2 regions of the Microcella frigidaquae genome follow, and region 2 is predicted to be linked to the other one. Evidence: predicted binding sites of a transcription regulator. Region 2 holds the regulator's gene; the other holds the start of a gene.
What was found. Region 2 encodes LexA, which represses DNA repair genes until DNA is damaged. Its sites were predicted from a motif close to TCGAACANNTGTTCGA; they were not measured.

Region 1: the regulator LexA is predicted to act here: its motif matches at 5,309-5,324, upstream of BJ959_RS01785 (LysM peptidoglycan-binding domain-containing protein).

Annotation. Positions count from the first base shown of each region.
Region 1 covers NZ_JACHBS010000001.1:366,927-374,334, forward strand. Annotated here, with positions in the region: gene BJ959_RS01750 (peptidoglycan D,D-transpeptidase FtsI family protein) at 1-901, opposite strand, end outside; gene ftsL (cell division protein FtsL) at 924-1,541, opposite strand; gene rsmH (16S rRNA (cytosine(1402)-N(4))-methyltransferase RsmH) at 1,538-2,491, opposite strand; gene mraZ (division/cell wall cluster transcriptional repressor MraZ) at 2,596-3,027, opposite strand; gene BJ959_RS01770 (SCO2097 family morphological protein) at 3,349-3,723, opposite strand; gene BJ959_RS01775 (polyprenyl synthetase family protein) at 3,802-4,923, shown strand; gene BJ959_RS01780 (Rv2175c family DNA-binding protein) at 4,920-5,258, opposite strand; gene BJ959_RS01785 (LysM peptidoglycan-binding domain-containing protein) at 5,428-6,867, shown strand; gene pknB (Stk1 family PASTA domain-containing Ser/Thr kinase) at 6,930-7,408, shown strand, end outside.
Region 2 covers NZ_JACHBS010000001.1:507,340-514,747, forward strand. Annotated here, with positions in the region: gene BJ959_RS02450 (histidinol-phosphate transaminase) at 1-1,039, opposite strand, end outside; gene BJ959_RS02455 (LysM peptidoglycan-binding domain-containing protein) at 1,092-1,445, opposite strand; gene lexA (transcriptional repressor LexA) at 1,773-2,465, shown strand; gene hflX (GTPase HflX) at 2,478-4,055, opposite strand; gene BJ959_RS02470 (class I SAM-dependent methyltransferase) at 4,098-4,742, shown strand; gene dapF (diaminopimelate epimerase) at 4,752-5,627, opposite strand; gene miaA (tRNA (adenosine(37)-N6)-dimethylallyltransferase MiaA) at 5,637-6,560, opposite strand; gene miaB (tRNA (N6-isopentenyl adenosine(37)-C2)-methylthiotransferase MiaB) at 6,574-7,408, opposite strand, start outside.

The DNA of each region.
Region 1 (7,408 bases), 140 kb from region 2:
CGCGCGAGCCGAGGTTGTCGGGGTCGGTTCCGTTGACGTCGTTGGGGTCGACGGTCGGCCAGTCGGCCGCGGCGATGATGTGGCCGTCGTCGACGCTGACGACCACCGCGGTGGCCCATTCGGCGCCGATCGCGGAGCCCTGCTCAGCGATCGCCTGCTGCGCGAACCACTGCACGTCGGCATCGATCGTGAGGTGCAGCGTGCCCCCGTCGACGGCCTCCTGGCTGACGACCGTCGTGCCGGGGAGGCGTACGCCGTCGGCGCCGCGCTCGAAGGTGGCCGAGCCGTCGGTCGCCTTTAGGCAGTCGTTGAGCCGGAACTCGAGGCCGGTCTGCGGGCCATCGGTGCCGAGGAAGCCGACCAGATTGCCCGCGATCTGGCCGTTCGGGTAGGTGCGCGCCGGGATGCGCTCGTCATACACCCACGGGATGCCGAGGTCGCGCACCGCCTCGAGCTGCTCGGGCGTGACACGGCGCGCCAGGTAGGCGTGGTCGTCCTGCGGGTTCTCGGCCAGCTGCGCACGGATCTCCATGAGCATCGCCACCGGATCGCCCTCGACGATCTGGGCGACGGAGGCGAGGGCCTGGTCAACGGTGACGGTCACCCGCTCCCCCGTCGACTCATCAGTGCGGCGGAAGTCCTGCACGAAGCGCGGCGAGACGGTGATGTCGTAGCGGAACACCGAGTCGGCGAGCACGACCCCGGAGGCGTCCACGATGTCGCCGCGCGCACCCGAGATGGTGATCGGGATCGACCGGCGCGCCTCGGCCTCATCGGCCAGCTCGGCCGCACGCACAACCTGGATGTCGACCAGACGCACGACGAAGCTGCTGAGGACGATCGCGATGACGAGCATCCAGGCTGCCAGTCGACGACGCGTGCGGCGGTCAGCGGTCACCATGCGGTTCCGTCCTCCCCACCGATCAGCGCGTCACGGGCGAGGGCAGCGCCCCGGTCGAGGCCAGCTCGCCCGCGGTCGACGGTAGCGACCCCGACGACGACGGCGTCGGAGGCGCGCTCAGAGCCGCCGCCGATGCACCCCCCGTCGCCGTCGGGGTCACGAGGGGCACGTCGGTCAGCAGCACATTGCCGACGAGATCGCCCCTGCCGTCCAAGACCCCGCTGCCGGCCCCCGCCGGCCTCGGGGAACCCTGGACGGTGCCATCGGAGAGGAGGAGGAATGCGGGGCTCACGGTGCTGACCACCATGCCGAGGGACTCGGCATTGGCCGCCACGTACTGAGCGGAGTCGTAGACGTTGAGGTCCTCGGTGAGGATCTGCGCGGTGCGGTCGAGCTCGGCCCGCTGCCCCTCGAGCGCCGTGATGCGGTACGCGCCATCGGAGAGCACGATGCTCAGCATCAGCTGCGCGAGAAGGATCGCGAACACGCCCGCGATCGTGGCGACCGCGTAGACGGCGCGCGGACGGGCGCGACGCTGCTGCCGCGTGGGCACCACCTCGAGCGGCGGGCGGGCGGGCGACTCGCGACGCGGCAGGCCGCGGCCCGGTGCGGTCAGGCTGGAGGCCGGGACGGCGCTCATGCGGCCTCCTTCAGTCGCTCGGCGGCGCGCAGGCGCACCGGGATCGCGCGCGGGTTGCGGGCGCGCTCGGCCTCGTCGGCGAGCTCGGCGCCGCGCACCAGCAGACGGAACTCGGGGCTGTGCTCGGGCAGCTCCATCGGCAGACCGGCCGGTGCCGTCGATCGGGTGCGGGAGGCGAGCTCGTGCTTCACGATGCGGTCCTCGAGCGACTGGTAGGCGAGCACCACGATGCGCCCGCCGACGGCGAGAGCGTCGAGCGCCGCGGGCAGCGCTGCCTCGAGGGCGGCGAGCTCGCCGTTCACCTCGATCCGCAGCGCCTGGAAGACGCGCTTGGCCGGGTGGCCGGCCCGCTGCACGGCGCGCGGCGTCGCCTGGGCGATCAGCTCGACCAGCTGCGACGAGCGCTCGAGGGGATGCTCGACGCGGGCCTCGACGATACGGCGCGCGTAGCGCGGCGCCAGCTTCTCCTCGCCGTAGGCGTAGAAGATCCGGCGCAGCTCGGCTTCGGAGTACTCCGCCAGCACAGTGGCCGCCGTGATGCCCGTCGTGCGGTCCATGCGCATGTCGAGCGGCGCGTCCTGCGCGTAGGCGAAGCCGCGCTCGGCCTCGTCGAGCTGCATCGACGAGACGCCCAGATCGAAGAGCACCGCGGTGACCTGGTCGATGCCGAGCCCGGCGAGAGCATCCCGGATGCCGCTGTAGACGGTGTGGACGAGGTCGACACGATCGCCGAACGGGGCGAGCCGCTCGCCGGCGCGGGCCAGCGCGTCGGTGTCGCGGTCGAGGCCGACGAGGTGGAGGCCGGGGTGGCGCTCGAGCGCGGCCTCGGCGTGGCCCCCCAGGCCGAGGGTGGCGTCGACGAGAACGGAACCCGGCACGTCGAGAGCCGGGGCAAGGAGCTCGAGGGTGCGCTCGAGCATGACGGGGATGTGCACGGGGGTGGTCGTCATGGTGATGTCGGTCCTGCTCGCGGGGCCCTGATCCCCATCCGTGCGACCTGGCACCGGGGAAGGTGCGCCAGGGCGGGTCACGGCTGGGAGTCAGGCCCCCGCGGTCAGAAGAGTCCGGGAATCACCTCCTCCTCCGTGGCGGCGAAGGCCTCCTCGCGCTCGGCGTAGTAGGTGTTCCAGGCCTCGGTGGCCCAGATCTCGGCACGGTCGCCCGCACCGATGACCGTGAGCTCGCGGTCGAGGCCGGCGTAGTCGCGCAGCACCTGCGGGATGGTCACGCGGTGCTGCGAGTCGGGCTCCTGCTCGCTCGCGCCGGAGAGGAAAAAGCGCTGGAACTCGCGACCCTGCTTGCTCGTCAGCGGTGCGGAGCGCAGCTTCTCGAGCTGCTGCAGGAAGGTCGCGGCACTGAAGACGTAGATGCAGTGCTCCTGGCCGCGAGTGAGGACGACACCGCCAGCGAGCTCGGCCCGGAACTTGGCCGGGAGGATGATCCGCCCCTTGTCGTCGAGCTTGGGGGTGTACGTGCCGAGAAGCATCGTCCTGGCCCCCCTCTCATCTCCGGCCCGAGATCAGGTGATGCCCTCCACTTTACTCCACTATCCTCCACAAATGGAAGCACTTCGAGGAGTTTATGCCTGGACTTCACTGTTGTCACGCCGGATGCTCCCCACAGAGCCGCGGAAATACAGGGGAGATCGAGGTGGAGGGAAAGGGAGCGCGACGGGAGGCCCGGTGGAGGGAAAGGCCTACTCCGCAGCGAAACGCCCCGTGAACCGCCCGCTCGGGGCACCGGGATGAGGGCACAGAAAAAGGGGCCGGCCCGAAGGCCGACCCCTGACGTGGAGGAACGTGGAGGGCTACTCGCCGCGCTCGTCCTGGCGACGCTCCCAGCGCTCGTTCATGGTCTGCATCCACGACGATCGCGGAGCACGGGCGGAACCCGAACGGCCGGCGGCGGCCGGCTCGGCCGCACCGCGACCGGGCGAGAGCACCATGAGCACGCCGCCGAGCATGAGGCCGAAGCCCACGACGCCGACGATCGGCTGCCGCACGATGACGCCCGCGACCAGCGCGGCAACACCGGCCACGGCGAGCAGCGCGCCGATCACGATGAGCCGGTAGTTCGGCTTGCCTCGGCGGCCGGCGACGGTGGCGACGAAATCGGCGTCGTTCTGGTAGAGATTGCGCTCCATCTCCTCCAGGAGGCGCTGCTCGTGCTCAGACAGCGGCATGATGACCCCTTCGACGACTAGGAGGGGAAGCCCCCTCCCCCCACATTCTAGGCTCGCCGCGCTGGATAGGCTAGGCGAGTGCCTGAGAGAACCCGGTTAGTCGACCTAGTCAACGCCCGGCTGGAGCGCTTCCTCGAGGAGCGTGCGACCCAGCTGGAGCAGATCGCCCCCGAGCTCTCGGTGTTCATGGATGCGAGCCGCGACCTGCTCGGCGGCGGCAAGCGATTCCGCGCCCTCTTCTGCTACTGGGGCTGGCACGCGGTCGCCGGCACCGTCCGACCGGACGACCTCCTCGCCGAGCTCGACACCCACAGCGATCTGCCGAGCGTCATCGAGGCCGCCGCGGCGCTCGAGCTGTTCCACGCCGCCGCCCTCGTGCACGACGACATCATGGACAACTCCGACACGCGCCGCGGCATGCCGGCGGCGCACCGCCGGTTCGAGGCCGACCACGCCAGCCATGAGTGGACCGGCAGCCCCCGCACCTACGGCACGGCGACGGCGCTGCTCCTCGGCGACCTCCTGCTGGGCTGGAGCGACGAGCTGCTCGACGTCGGACTCGCGCGCCTCGGCGATCCGCGCAGCGCGCGCGCGGCCCGTGCCGAGTTCCAGACGATGCGCACCGAGGTGACGGTCGGCCAGTACCTCGACATTCTCGAGGAGGTGGCCTGGCGCGACTCCCCCGAGGCCGAGCTGCTGCCCCGCGCGCACCGCGTCGTGACCTTCAAGTCGGCCAAGTACTCGATCGAGGCTCCGCTCGCCCTCGGCGGTGTGATGGCCGGCGGAACGCTCGAGCAGGTGGCCGCGCTCCGCGCCTTCGGCCTGCCCCTCGGCGTCGCCTTCCAGCTGCGCGACGACCTGCTCGGCATCTTCGGCGATCCCTCGGTCACCGGCAAGCCTGCCGGTGACGACCTGCGTGAGGGCAAGCGCACGGTGATCATCGCGCTGGCCCGCGCCGCACTGCCCGCCGGCGCCGTGGCCCTCATCGATGAGCTGCTGGGCGAACCCGACCTCACCGATCACCAGATCGCGACGCTGCAGGCGACGATCCGCGACAGCGGCGCCGTGGAGACGACCGAGCGGATCATCGAGCGCTCCGTGCAGGAGGCGCTCCACGCGCTCGAGGATGCTCCCGTGAGCCGCGCCGCGCGCGCCGAGCTGATCGGGCTCAGCGATCTGGTGACGCGCCGCGCGACCTAGAAGGCGAGCGCCTGGGCGACGCGTCGGACCTCGGCCTTGCGGCCCGATCGCAGCGCCGCGATCGGCGACGCGCCGAGCATCTCGTTCGGCGTCAGCATCCAGTCCATCGCCTCGTCGTCGCTGAAACCGTCGTCGGCCAGGAGCGTCAGGGTGCCGCGCAGATCCTTGACAGGCGCGCCGTCGAGCAGGAACTCCTCCGGCACGACGAGCACCCGGTCACGGCGCACGGCCAGGAGCTGCCGCTCCTCGAGCAGTCGATGCACCCGTCCGGGGCTGAGGTTCAGGATCTCGACGAGATCGGGGACGGTCAACCAGCGAGCGGATTCGGAAGCCACGTCACCAGAGTGCCATGCTCTGCCCCCCGTCGCCCGACGAGTCGAATGTTACGAACATGTGAACGGAAACCACATCTTCCACTTCTCTTCACTTGCGTAGTACTGTGAAACAGTGGCCGGGGGGCCATCGCGCCGCAGTGCGCCCACGGGGGCAGGGGAGGTTTCGCGCATGAGCGATCCGAGGCATGCCGGGAGCACCGCGCCGTCCTGCGAGCCGGGCACCGAGCCGGGCATCGAGCAGCACATCGACCCGCGCGCCCGAGCCGTGCTCGCCGGCCTCTCGCCGCGCACCGCCCCGAGCGCGCCGCCGAACCCGGAGCGCGCTTCCCGACCCGCCCTGCCGGCGCGCTCGCCGCGGCTGCGGACCGCCGCCTTCTCCACCATGCCCATCGTGCTCACCGGGGCCATCGCGCTCGGTGTCGGGGTCGCCACCCCCGCCGACGCGGCATCACCGCGCAAGCCGCACTCCCCCCGCCCGCAGCATGCGCCCGAGCCTGTGAACATGCGCTCGGTGGTCAGCGGGCTCGGCGCGGCCATCATCCCTGGAGCCCTCGCGACCCGCACGGCCGCGGCCACGACTGCCCCCGCCGTCTACACGGTCGCCCCCGGCGACACGGTCAGCTCCATCGCGCAGTCCTTCGGGCTGCCGACGGCCGCCGTGCTCGCGCTCAACGGCCTCTCCTGGTCGGCACCGATCTTCCCCGGCCAGGTCCTCCGTCTGACGTCGGCCCCGGTGAAGGCGACCGGATTGCCGACGCCGACGACCGTGGGCGGGGTGTACACGATCGTGAAGGGCGACACCCTCTCGTCACTCGCCGCCCGGTTCGGGGTGACGACCCAGGCGATCCTCGACGCCAACGGCTTGACCTGGACGAGCATCGTCTACCCCGGCCAGTCGATCGTGGTGCCGGGGCGCGTGCCGGCACCGGCCCCCGCGCCCGCTCCGATCGTCGGCGCCGCTGCCGACGTGCCCGTCGAGACCTCATCCGCGCGCGTCGCCGCCTCAGCCCCGATCGCGGAGCAGGCCGCCGCGGGCGACGCGGGCGGCACCGAACTCGCCGCGGCGGTCGCCGACATGACCGTGGCCAAGCGCCCCGTGCTGCCCGCCGCGCCCCCTCCGGTGGCCGCTCCCCCCGTGGTGAACCGCCCGACCGTGCCGTCGACGCCGGGAACGCCGAGCACCCCGCGCCCCCCGAGCGGCGGCACCGTCACGCCGCTCACGGCCGAGATGCGCACGCACGCAGCGACGATCGTGCGGGTCGGCCGCGAGCTGGGCGTTCCCACCTACGGCATCGTGATCGCGCTCGCGACCGCCATGCAGGAGTCGTCGCTGCGCAACCTCTCGTGGGGCGACCGCGACTCGGTGGGCCTCTTCCAGCAGCGCCCGAGCTCCGGCTGGGGAACCGCCGCGGACCTGCAGATCCCGAGCCACGCGGCCCGGCTGTTCTACGTCGGTCGTTCCGGCTACACCCGCGGCCTGCTCGACATCCCCGGCTGGCAGAGCATGACGCTCACGCGTGCGGCGCAGGCCGTGCAGATCTCGGCCTACCCCGACGCGTACGCCAAGTGGGAGACGAGCGCCTGGGCCTGGTACGACGAGCTCACCTGAGTCGCAGTCGGCACCGCGCGTGGCTCCAGGGTCGACGCCGCCCCGCGACCTAGACTGAGCGGGTGAGCAGCGCGACGACCGATCCCCTCATCGGCCGTCTCATCGACGGTCGGTACCAGGTCCGCTCGCGCATCGCCCGCGGGGGGATGGCGACCGTCTACCTCGCCACCGATCAGAGGCTCGACCGCCTGGTCGCCGTGAAGATCATGCACGGGCATCTGGCCGATGACAGCCAGTTCAAGGAGCGCTTCATCCAGGAGGCGCGCTCCGCGGCCCGGCTGGCGCATCCGAACGTCGTCAATGTCTTCGATCAGGGCCAGGATGCCGAATCGGCCTACCTCGTCATGGAGTACCTGCCGGGCATCACGCTGCGCGAACTGCTCCAGGAGTACGGGGCGCTCACCCCCGAGCAGACCATGGACATCGCCGAGGCCGTGCTCGCCGGTCTCGCCGCCGCCCACAAGGCGGGAATCGTGCATCGCGACCTCAAGCCCGAGAACGTGCTGCTGGCCGATGACGGCCGCATCAAGATCGGCGACTT
Region 2 (7,408 bases):
CGGCGGTGACGCGGAGGTGGTTCGGCAGACCGACGTCGCGAATCAGGATGTCGTGGGCGAGCAGGTGCTCGAAGGTCGCCTGCGGGTCGGCGACCCCGCCGAACAGCACGAAGTTCGCCCAGCTGGCGTGGGGGGCGTAGCCGAGCCCCGCCAGCTCGACGAGCAGACGGTCTCGCTGCTCGCGGATCGCGTCGACCGTGCGCAGCATCGTCGGAGCGTGCTCGAGCGCGGCCACCGCGGCCGCCTGGGTGAGTGCCGACAGGTGGTAGGGCAGGCGCACGAGCCGGAGGGCGTCGATCACGGCGGGGTCGGCGGCGAGGTACCCCAGTCGGGCACCGGCGAAGGCGAAGGCCTTGCTCATCGTGCGCGAGACGACGAGGCGCTCACGGCCGGGCAGCAGGCTCAGCGCGTCCGGCTCGCCCGCGGGCATGAACTCGGCGTAGGCCTCGTCGACCATGACGATGCCGCGGCTCGCCTCGTAGACCGCCGCGATCGTGTCGAGGCCGAGCGGCGTTCCGGTCGGGTTGTTCGGCGCGCACAGGAAGACGACGTCGGGATCGTGCCGGTCGACAGCCGCCGCGGCCGTCGCGGGGCTCAGCCGGAAGTCGGCGTCGCGCTGCCCGGTGACCCAGGTCGTTCCGGTACCGGCGGCGATGATCGCGTGCATCGAGTAGGTGGGCGGAAAGCCCAGCACCGTCCGACCAGGACCGCCGAAGGCCTGCAGGAGGTGCTGGATGACCTCATTGGAGCCGTTCGCGGCCCAGATCTGCTCCCGGGCCACCGTGACGGGCGACGCGGATGCGGTGCTCAGGTAGCCCGCGAGTTGCTCGCGCAGCGCGGTGAACTCGCGGTCGGGATACCGGTTCACCGAGCGGAGGGCCCGCTCGACCGCGCGCGTCACGTGCGCGACGACCTCGTCCGGCACCGGGTGGGTGTTCTCGTTGACGTTCAGGGCAATGCGCACGGCCTTCTGCGGAGCACCGTAGGGCGTCAGGCCCCGCAGGTCGTCGCGGATCGGCAGGTCGGCGAGGCTCGTCACCCGGCCATCGTAGTCGCGGGCGCCTGGGCGCCTCTCGCGGCTGAGGTGCGAATCAGTCGGCGTAGGCGGCCGGGACGATGAGCACCTGGCCGGGCAGCACCGCTCCGCCGGCGAGGCCGTTGACGGCGACCAGGTCGGCGACGACGTCGGCGGTGGCCGCGTCGGGCGCGAGCTCCTCCGCCAGGCTCCAGAGCGACTGACCCGCCTGGACGGTCACGGTCTCCGGGGCCGCGGTCGAACCGGCGACCGCGCCACCGCCGTTGAGGGCGATGCCGAGCAGGCCGAGCACGAGCGGGAGCGAGACGAGGGCGGCGACGACGAAGCGCCCGCGACGGGTGAGGCGCAGGCGGGTGCGTGCGACCGTCGGCATGGCGAAGGCCGTGCTGCTGTAGGTGATGCTGCTCATGTCATCGACCTCTCTGATCGTGGTCCTCGATGTCCGCGATGTTCTCGACGTTCGCGAGGGGGTACAGGCCCCCCGGCGCCGGGGGGCCGCCGGGGGGGTGCATCCGACTCTCGGCCGGGAGAGCCCGATGCGAACCTGTGTTTCGAACATACCTTCTATCGAACACAGATACAACCCTTTTCGCCCGGTTCGTCTCCGGATCGCCGGACACGCTCGAACAGATGTTTGAGCAGAGCCCGAGAACTGGATAGAGTTTCGAGGGTCGCGAGAACAGTGAACCCGTGACCCCCGACATTCCGACGGGGACCTCCGACGATCGGAGCCGTGATGGCCGATGAGACCGAGTTCGGCGGCGCGACCCGCCGCCGCACCACCCTGAGCGAGAAGCAGCGCGCGATCCTCGGCGTGATCCAGGCCTCGGTCGCGCGCCGGGGCTACCCGCCGAGCATGCGCGAGATCGGCGAGGCCGTGGGGCTCGCATCCCTCTCGAGCGTGTCACACCAGCTGGGCCAGCTCGAGCTCGCCGGCTACCTGCGGCGCGACACCAACCGTCCGCGCGCCCTCGAGGTGCTCATCGACCTCGAGCACGACGCCGGCGGCAGCGGCGGCATCGGCTCCGAGACCGTCCCCGGCCCCTCCGTGGGCGACGCGGCGATGGTGCCGCTGGTCGGCCGCATCGCGGCGGGCATTCCGATCACAGCCGATCAGATGGTCGAGGAGGTCGTCCCGCTCCCCCGGCAGCTCGTCGGCAAGGGGGAGCTCTTCATGCTCACCGTCGTCGGCGACTCGATGATCGACGCGGCCATCTGCGACGGCGACTGGGTCGTCGTGCGGCAGCAGAGCACCGCCGAGAACGGCGAGATCGTCGCCGCCATGCTCGACGGGGAGGCCACCGTCAAGGTGTTCAAGCAGCGCGACGGCCACACCTGGCTGCTGCCGCAGAACTCGGCCTACGAACCCATCCTGGGCGACCAGGCGACCGTGCTGGGCAAGGTCGTGGCGGTGCTGCGCTCGGTCTGAGCCCGTGCGCGACTAGCGCGCGTCGGCCGCCGGTGCGTCGGTGACGACGTACGGCTCGACCAGGGTCGCGACCTCGGGCGGCGCGAAGGCATGCACCCGGGTTCCCTGCTCGACGTAGGTGGTCTCGACGATGCGGCCGCGCTCGTGCAGCAGCGACACCAGGTCGCCGCGGTCGTAGGGCACGACGACCCACAGCTCGACATCCGGGTTCGGCAGCAGTTCGGCGATGCGGTGCTGCAGCTCCTCGATGCCCTCCCCCGTCTTCGCCGAGACGAAGACCGCGTCGGGCACGAGCCCGCGCAGCAGCAGCCGCGCGTCGTCGTCGAGCAGGTCGCTCTTGTTGACGGCGACGAGCTCCGGCAGCTCGCGGGCCCCCACCTCGCCGATCACGTCGCGCACCGTCGCCAGCTGGGCGGCGGGGTCGGGATGCGCGCCATCGACCACGTGCAGGATCACGTCCGACTCCGCGACCTCCTCGAGGGTCGAGCGGAAGGCCTCGACCAGCTGGTGCGGCAGGTTGCGCACGAAGCCGACGGTGTCGGCGATCGTGTACGGCCGGCCGTCGGGAGTCGTCGTCTTGCGCACCGTCGGGTCAAGGGTCGCGAACAGCGCGTTCTCGACGAGGACGCCCGCCCGCGTGATGCGGTTGAGCAGGCTCGACTTGCCCGCGTTCGTGTAGCCCGCGATCGCGACGCTCGGCACCGCGTACCGGTCGCGGTTGGCGCGCTTGGCCGCGCGAGCGGGCGCGAAGCCCTTGATCTGGCGGCGCAGCTTCGCCATGCGGGTGTTGATGCGGCGGCGGTCGAGCTCGATCTTCGTCTCACCGGGGCCGCGCGAGCCCATGCCCGCGCCGGCGGCGCCGACCTGGCCACCGGCCTGTCGCGACATCGACTCTCCCCAGCCGCGCAGGCGCGGCAGCAGGTACTCGAGCTGGGCGAGCTCGACCTGCGCCTTGCCCTCGCGGCTCTTCGCGTGCTGGCTGAAGATGTCGAGGATCACCGCCGTGCGGTCGATCACCTTCACCTTGACGACGTCCTCCAGCGCGCGCCGCTGGCTCGGGGCGAGCTCGGTGTCGGCGATGACCGTGTCGGCGCCGAGCTCCTTGACGATGAGGGCGAGCTCGTGCGCCTTGCCCTTGCCGAGGTAGGTGCTGGGGTCGGGATGCGGGCGCCGCTGTAGCAGACCATCGAGCACCACGGCTCCGGCCGTCTCGGCGAGGGCGGCGAGCTCGCGCAGCGAGTTCTCGGCGTCCTCCAGGTCGCCTTGCGCGTAGATGCCGATCAGCACGACGTTCTCGAGCCGCAGCTGGCGGTACTCGACCTCGGTGACGTCCTCGAGCTCGGTCGAGAGGCCGCGCACGCGGCGCAGGGCCGCGCGCTCCTCGCGGTCGAACTGGTCGCCGTCGCGATCGTCGAGGTAGGCCGCGTCGGCCTGCAGGGCCGCCGCGGGCTGCACGACGACGCGGCGGGCGCGCGACTCGGCGGTCGCCAGCACGCGGGCCACCGCATCCGTCGCCGTGTCGCTGTCGGAGGCGGTGCCGGCACCGGCGTCGGCGGGGGCGTCGGTCAAGGAATGGTCGCGATCGGTCATGTGCCGTTCACTGTACTCGCCCGGCTTCGGTAGATTCTGCGCATGGCTGCCGACCACTACTTCTCCGCTCAGCCGAGCGGGGAGCTCGTCGCACGGCCGTTGACCGTCACGCTCGCGGGCCGCGAGGTGACGCTGCAGACCGCGGGCGGCGTCTTCAGCCCGGGGGGCCTCGACATCGGCACAGGGGTGCTGCTCGGTCATGTGCCGCCTCCCCCGACGAGCGGCGACCTGCTCGACCTCGGCTGCGGCTGGGGGCCGATCGCGCTGACTCTGGCGCTCGAGTCGCCGCGCGCGACGGTGTGGGCGGTCGACATCAACGAGCGGGCGCGCGAACTGACCCGGCGCAACGCCGAGCTGCTCGGGCTCGACAATGTGCGGGTGGCGGCGCCCGATGAGGTTCCGGAGGACATCCGGTTCATGACGATCTGGTCGAACCCGCCGATCCGCATCGGCAAGAACGAGCTGCACGGCATGCTCGACGCCTGGCTGCCGCGGCTGCGCGAGGCCGCCGACGCCTGGCTGGTCGTCGCCCGCAACCTCGGCAGCGACTCGCTGCAGCGCTGGATGGAGGACCGCTACCGGGGGGAGCTCGCCGTCTCACGGTATGCGACCAACAAGGGGTTCCGCGTGCTGCGGGTGCGCAACCGCTCGGGACTCACCGGGCCGATCACGACGATCACCGGCTGAGCCGAAGGGTCAGAGTGTGATCTCGCCCGAGTAGACCAGCTCGGCGGGGCCGGAGAGGGTGACGTGCTCGCCACCCTCGGTCGGGATCATCCGCACCCCGAGCACCCCGCCCGGCACGGTGACCTGCCACGCGCTCGGCGCGCCGGCGCCCGCCCAGTGCCGCACGGCGAGGGCCGCGGCTGCCGCGCCCGTGCCGCAGGAAAGCGTCTCGCCGCTGCCGCGCTCGTGCACGCGCATCCGGATGCGCCCCACTCCGTCCACGACGAGCGGGTCGGCGGGGACGACGAACTCGACGTTCGCCCCGGCCTCGGGCTCCGGGTCGAGCAGCGGGGCGCGGCCGAGGTCGAGGGCCTCGAGCTCTTCCTCGCTCGCGAGCGCCACGACGACATGCGGGTTGCCGACGTCGATGCCGAGCCCGGGGCGGGCGACCGGAAGGCCGCGCGCCCGCACCAGCGGCTCGGTGCCGTCGAGCCGCCAGCGGCCCAGGTCGGCCGCGAACCCGGCGGTCAGGCGGTGCACGTCGACGATGCCGGCGCGGGTCGCGATCGGGAGCGTCCCGCCCGGCGGAAGCTCGGCGAGGCCCTCCTCGATCAGGTACCGGGCGAAGACGCGGATGCCGTTGCCGCACATCTCGGCGAGGCTGCCGTCGGCATTCGTATAGTCCATGAACCACTCGGCGTCCGGCTCGTGCTCGAGTACGGCCCGCCCGGCGGGCAGGTGCTGGGAGCGGACGGCGCGGATGACACCGTCGCCCCCGATGCCGAAACGCCGGTCGGCGAGAGCCGCACGCTGCGCGGGCGTCAGGCTGAGCGCGCCGTCGGGGTCGCTCAGCAGCACGAAGTCGTTGCCCGTGCCGTGGCCCTTGGTGAATCGCAGCGTGGTCACTCGCCCATGCTAGTCAGCGCGGTCGAGCGCGAGCCGGCGCTCAGCCGCGGCGACGAGGTCGTCGGCCGCGGCGTCGAGCCACTCGACTGTCGTATCGCGCCGGAACCAGCCGACCTGCCGACGGGCGTAACGCCGGGTGAGCGCCTGCGTCTGCGCGATCGCCTCCGCCTCGTCGAGCGCGCCGCGCAGCTGCGCGATCGCCTGCGCGTAGCCGATCGCCCGGCTCGCAGTGACGCCGCGCTCGAGGCCGAGCGGCAGCAGCCCGCGCACCTCGTCGAGCAGCCCGGCCGCCCACATGCCCCGCACGCGGTCGTCGAGGCGCGGCACGAGCCGGTCGCGGTCGAGCGCGAGCCCGAGCTGCCGGTACGGCCGCCAGGGCCGCTCACGGGCATCCAGCCCCGCCCCGAAGGGCTCGCCCGTCAGCTCGACGACCTCCAGGGCGCGCACCAGGCGGCGGCCGTTATGCGGGCCGATGGCGGCGGCAGCGGCCGGGTCGCGCTCGGCGAGGGCGGCGTGCAGGGATGCGGGCCCGCGCTCGGCGAGCTCCGCCTCCCAGCGCGCCCGCAGGTCGGCATCGGTTCCCGGGAAGCGGAATTCGGTGAGCACGGCGGCGACGTAGAGCCCCGAGCCCCCGACCAGGATCGGCACGGCGCCGCGGTCGAGCACCTGCTCGATGGCTGCGCGCGCCTGCCGTTGATACTGGGCGACGCTCGCCTCGTCGGTCACGTCGAGCACGTCGATGAGGTGATGCGGCACGCCCCGCCGCTCGCTCTCGCTGAGCTTCGCGGTGCCGATGTCCATGCCCCGGTAGAGCTGCATCGCGTCAGCGTTGACGACCTCGGCGGCGATGCCGCGCGCCGCCCAGCGCTCGGCGAGGGCGAGCGACAAGCCGCTCTTGCCAGTGCCGGTCGCGCCGACGATCGCGACGATCATCGCGAGAATCCGCTCAGGCGCCCGAGGCGGGACCGCTGCCGATGCGGAGCGTGGGGAGCCCGAGGGACACGGCACGCGCCCCGCCGGCCGCCGTGCCGCCGGTGGCCGGGGCAGGCACGCCGCAGCTCTCGGCCTGCTGGCGGTCCCAGGCGTCGCCCGCGCGCGTGCGGCGGATGCGCAGGGGCGCGTCGTGGTCGGCGATCAGGTGGAACGGCGCGGCATGGGTGATCGTCGTGGTGACGACGTCGCCGGGGCGCGGGCGGTCGGAGCCCGCCGGCACGGCGAGGTGCACGAGCCGGTTGTCCTCCGCGCGGCCGGAGATGCGCTCGGTCTCCGCATCCTTCTTGCCCTCGCCCATCGCGATGAGCACCTGCACCTCGCGGCCGACCTGCGCCCGGTTCTCCTCGGCACTGATCCCGTCTTGCAGGGCGATGAGCCGCTCGTAGCGCTCCTGCACGACCTCCTTCGGCACCTGGTCAGCCATCGTGGCCGCCGGAGTGCCGGGACGGATCGAGTACTGGAACGTGAACGCGCTGGCGAAGCGCGCCTGCTCGACGACCCGCAGGGTGTCGACGAAGTCCTCCTCGGTCTCCCCGGGGAAGCCGACGATGATGTCGGTCGTGATCGCGGCGTGCGGGATGCGCTCGCGCACCCGATCGAGGATGCCCAGGAAGCGCTCGCTGCGGTAGGAGCGGCGCATCGCCTTGAGGACGCGGTCGGAGCCCGACTGCAGAGGCATGTGGAGCTGCGGCATGACGGACGGCGTCTCGGCCATCGCGTCGATGACATCGTCGGTGAAGGCGGCCGGATGCGGGCTCGTGAACCGCAGACGCTCGAGCCCCTCGATC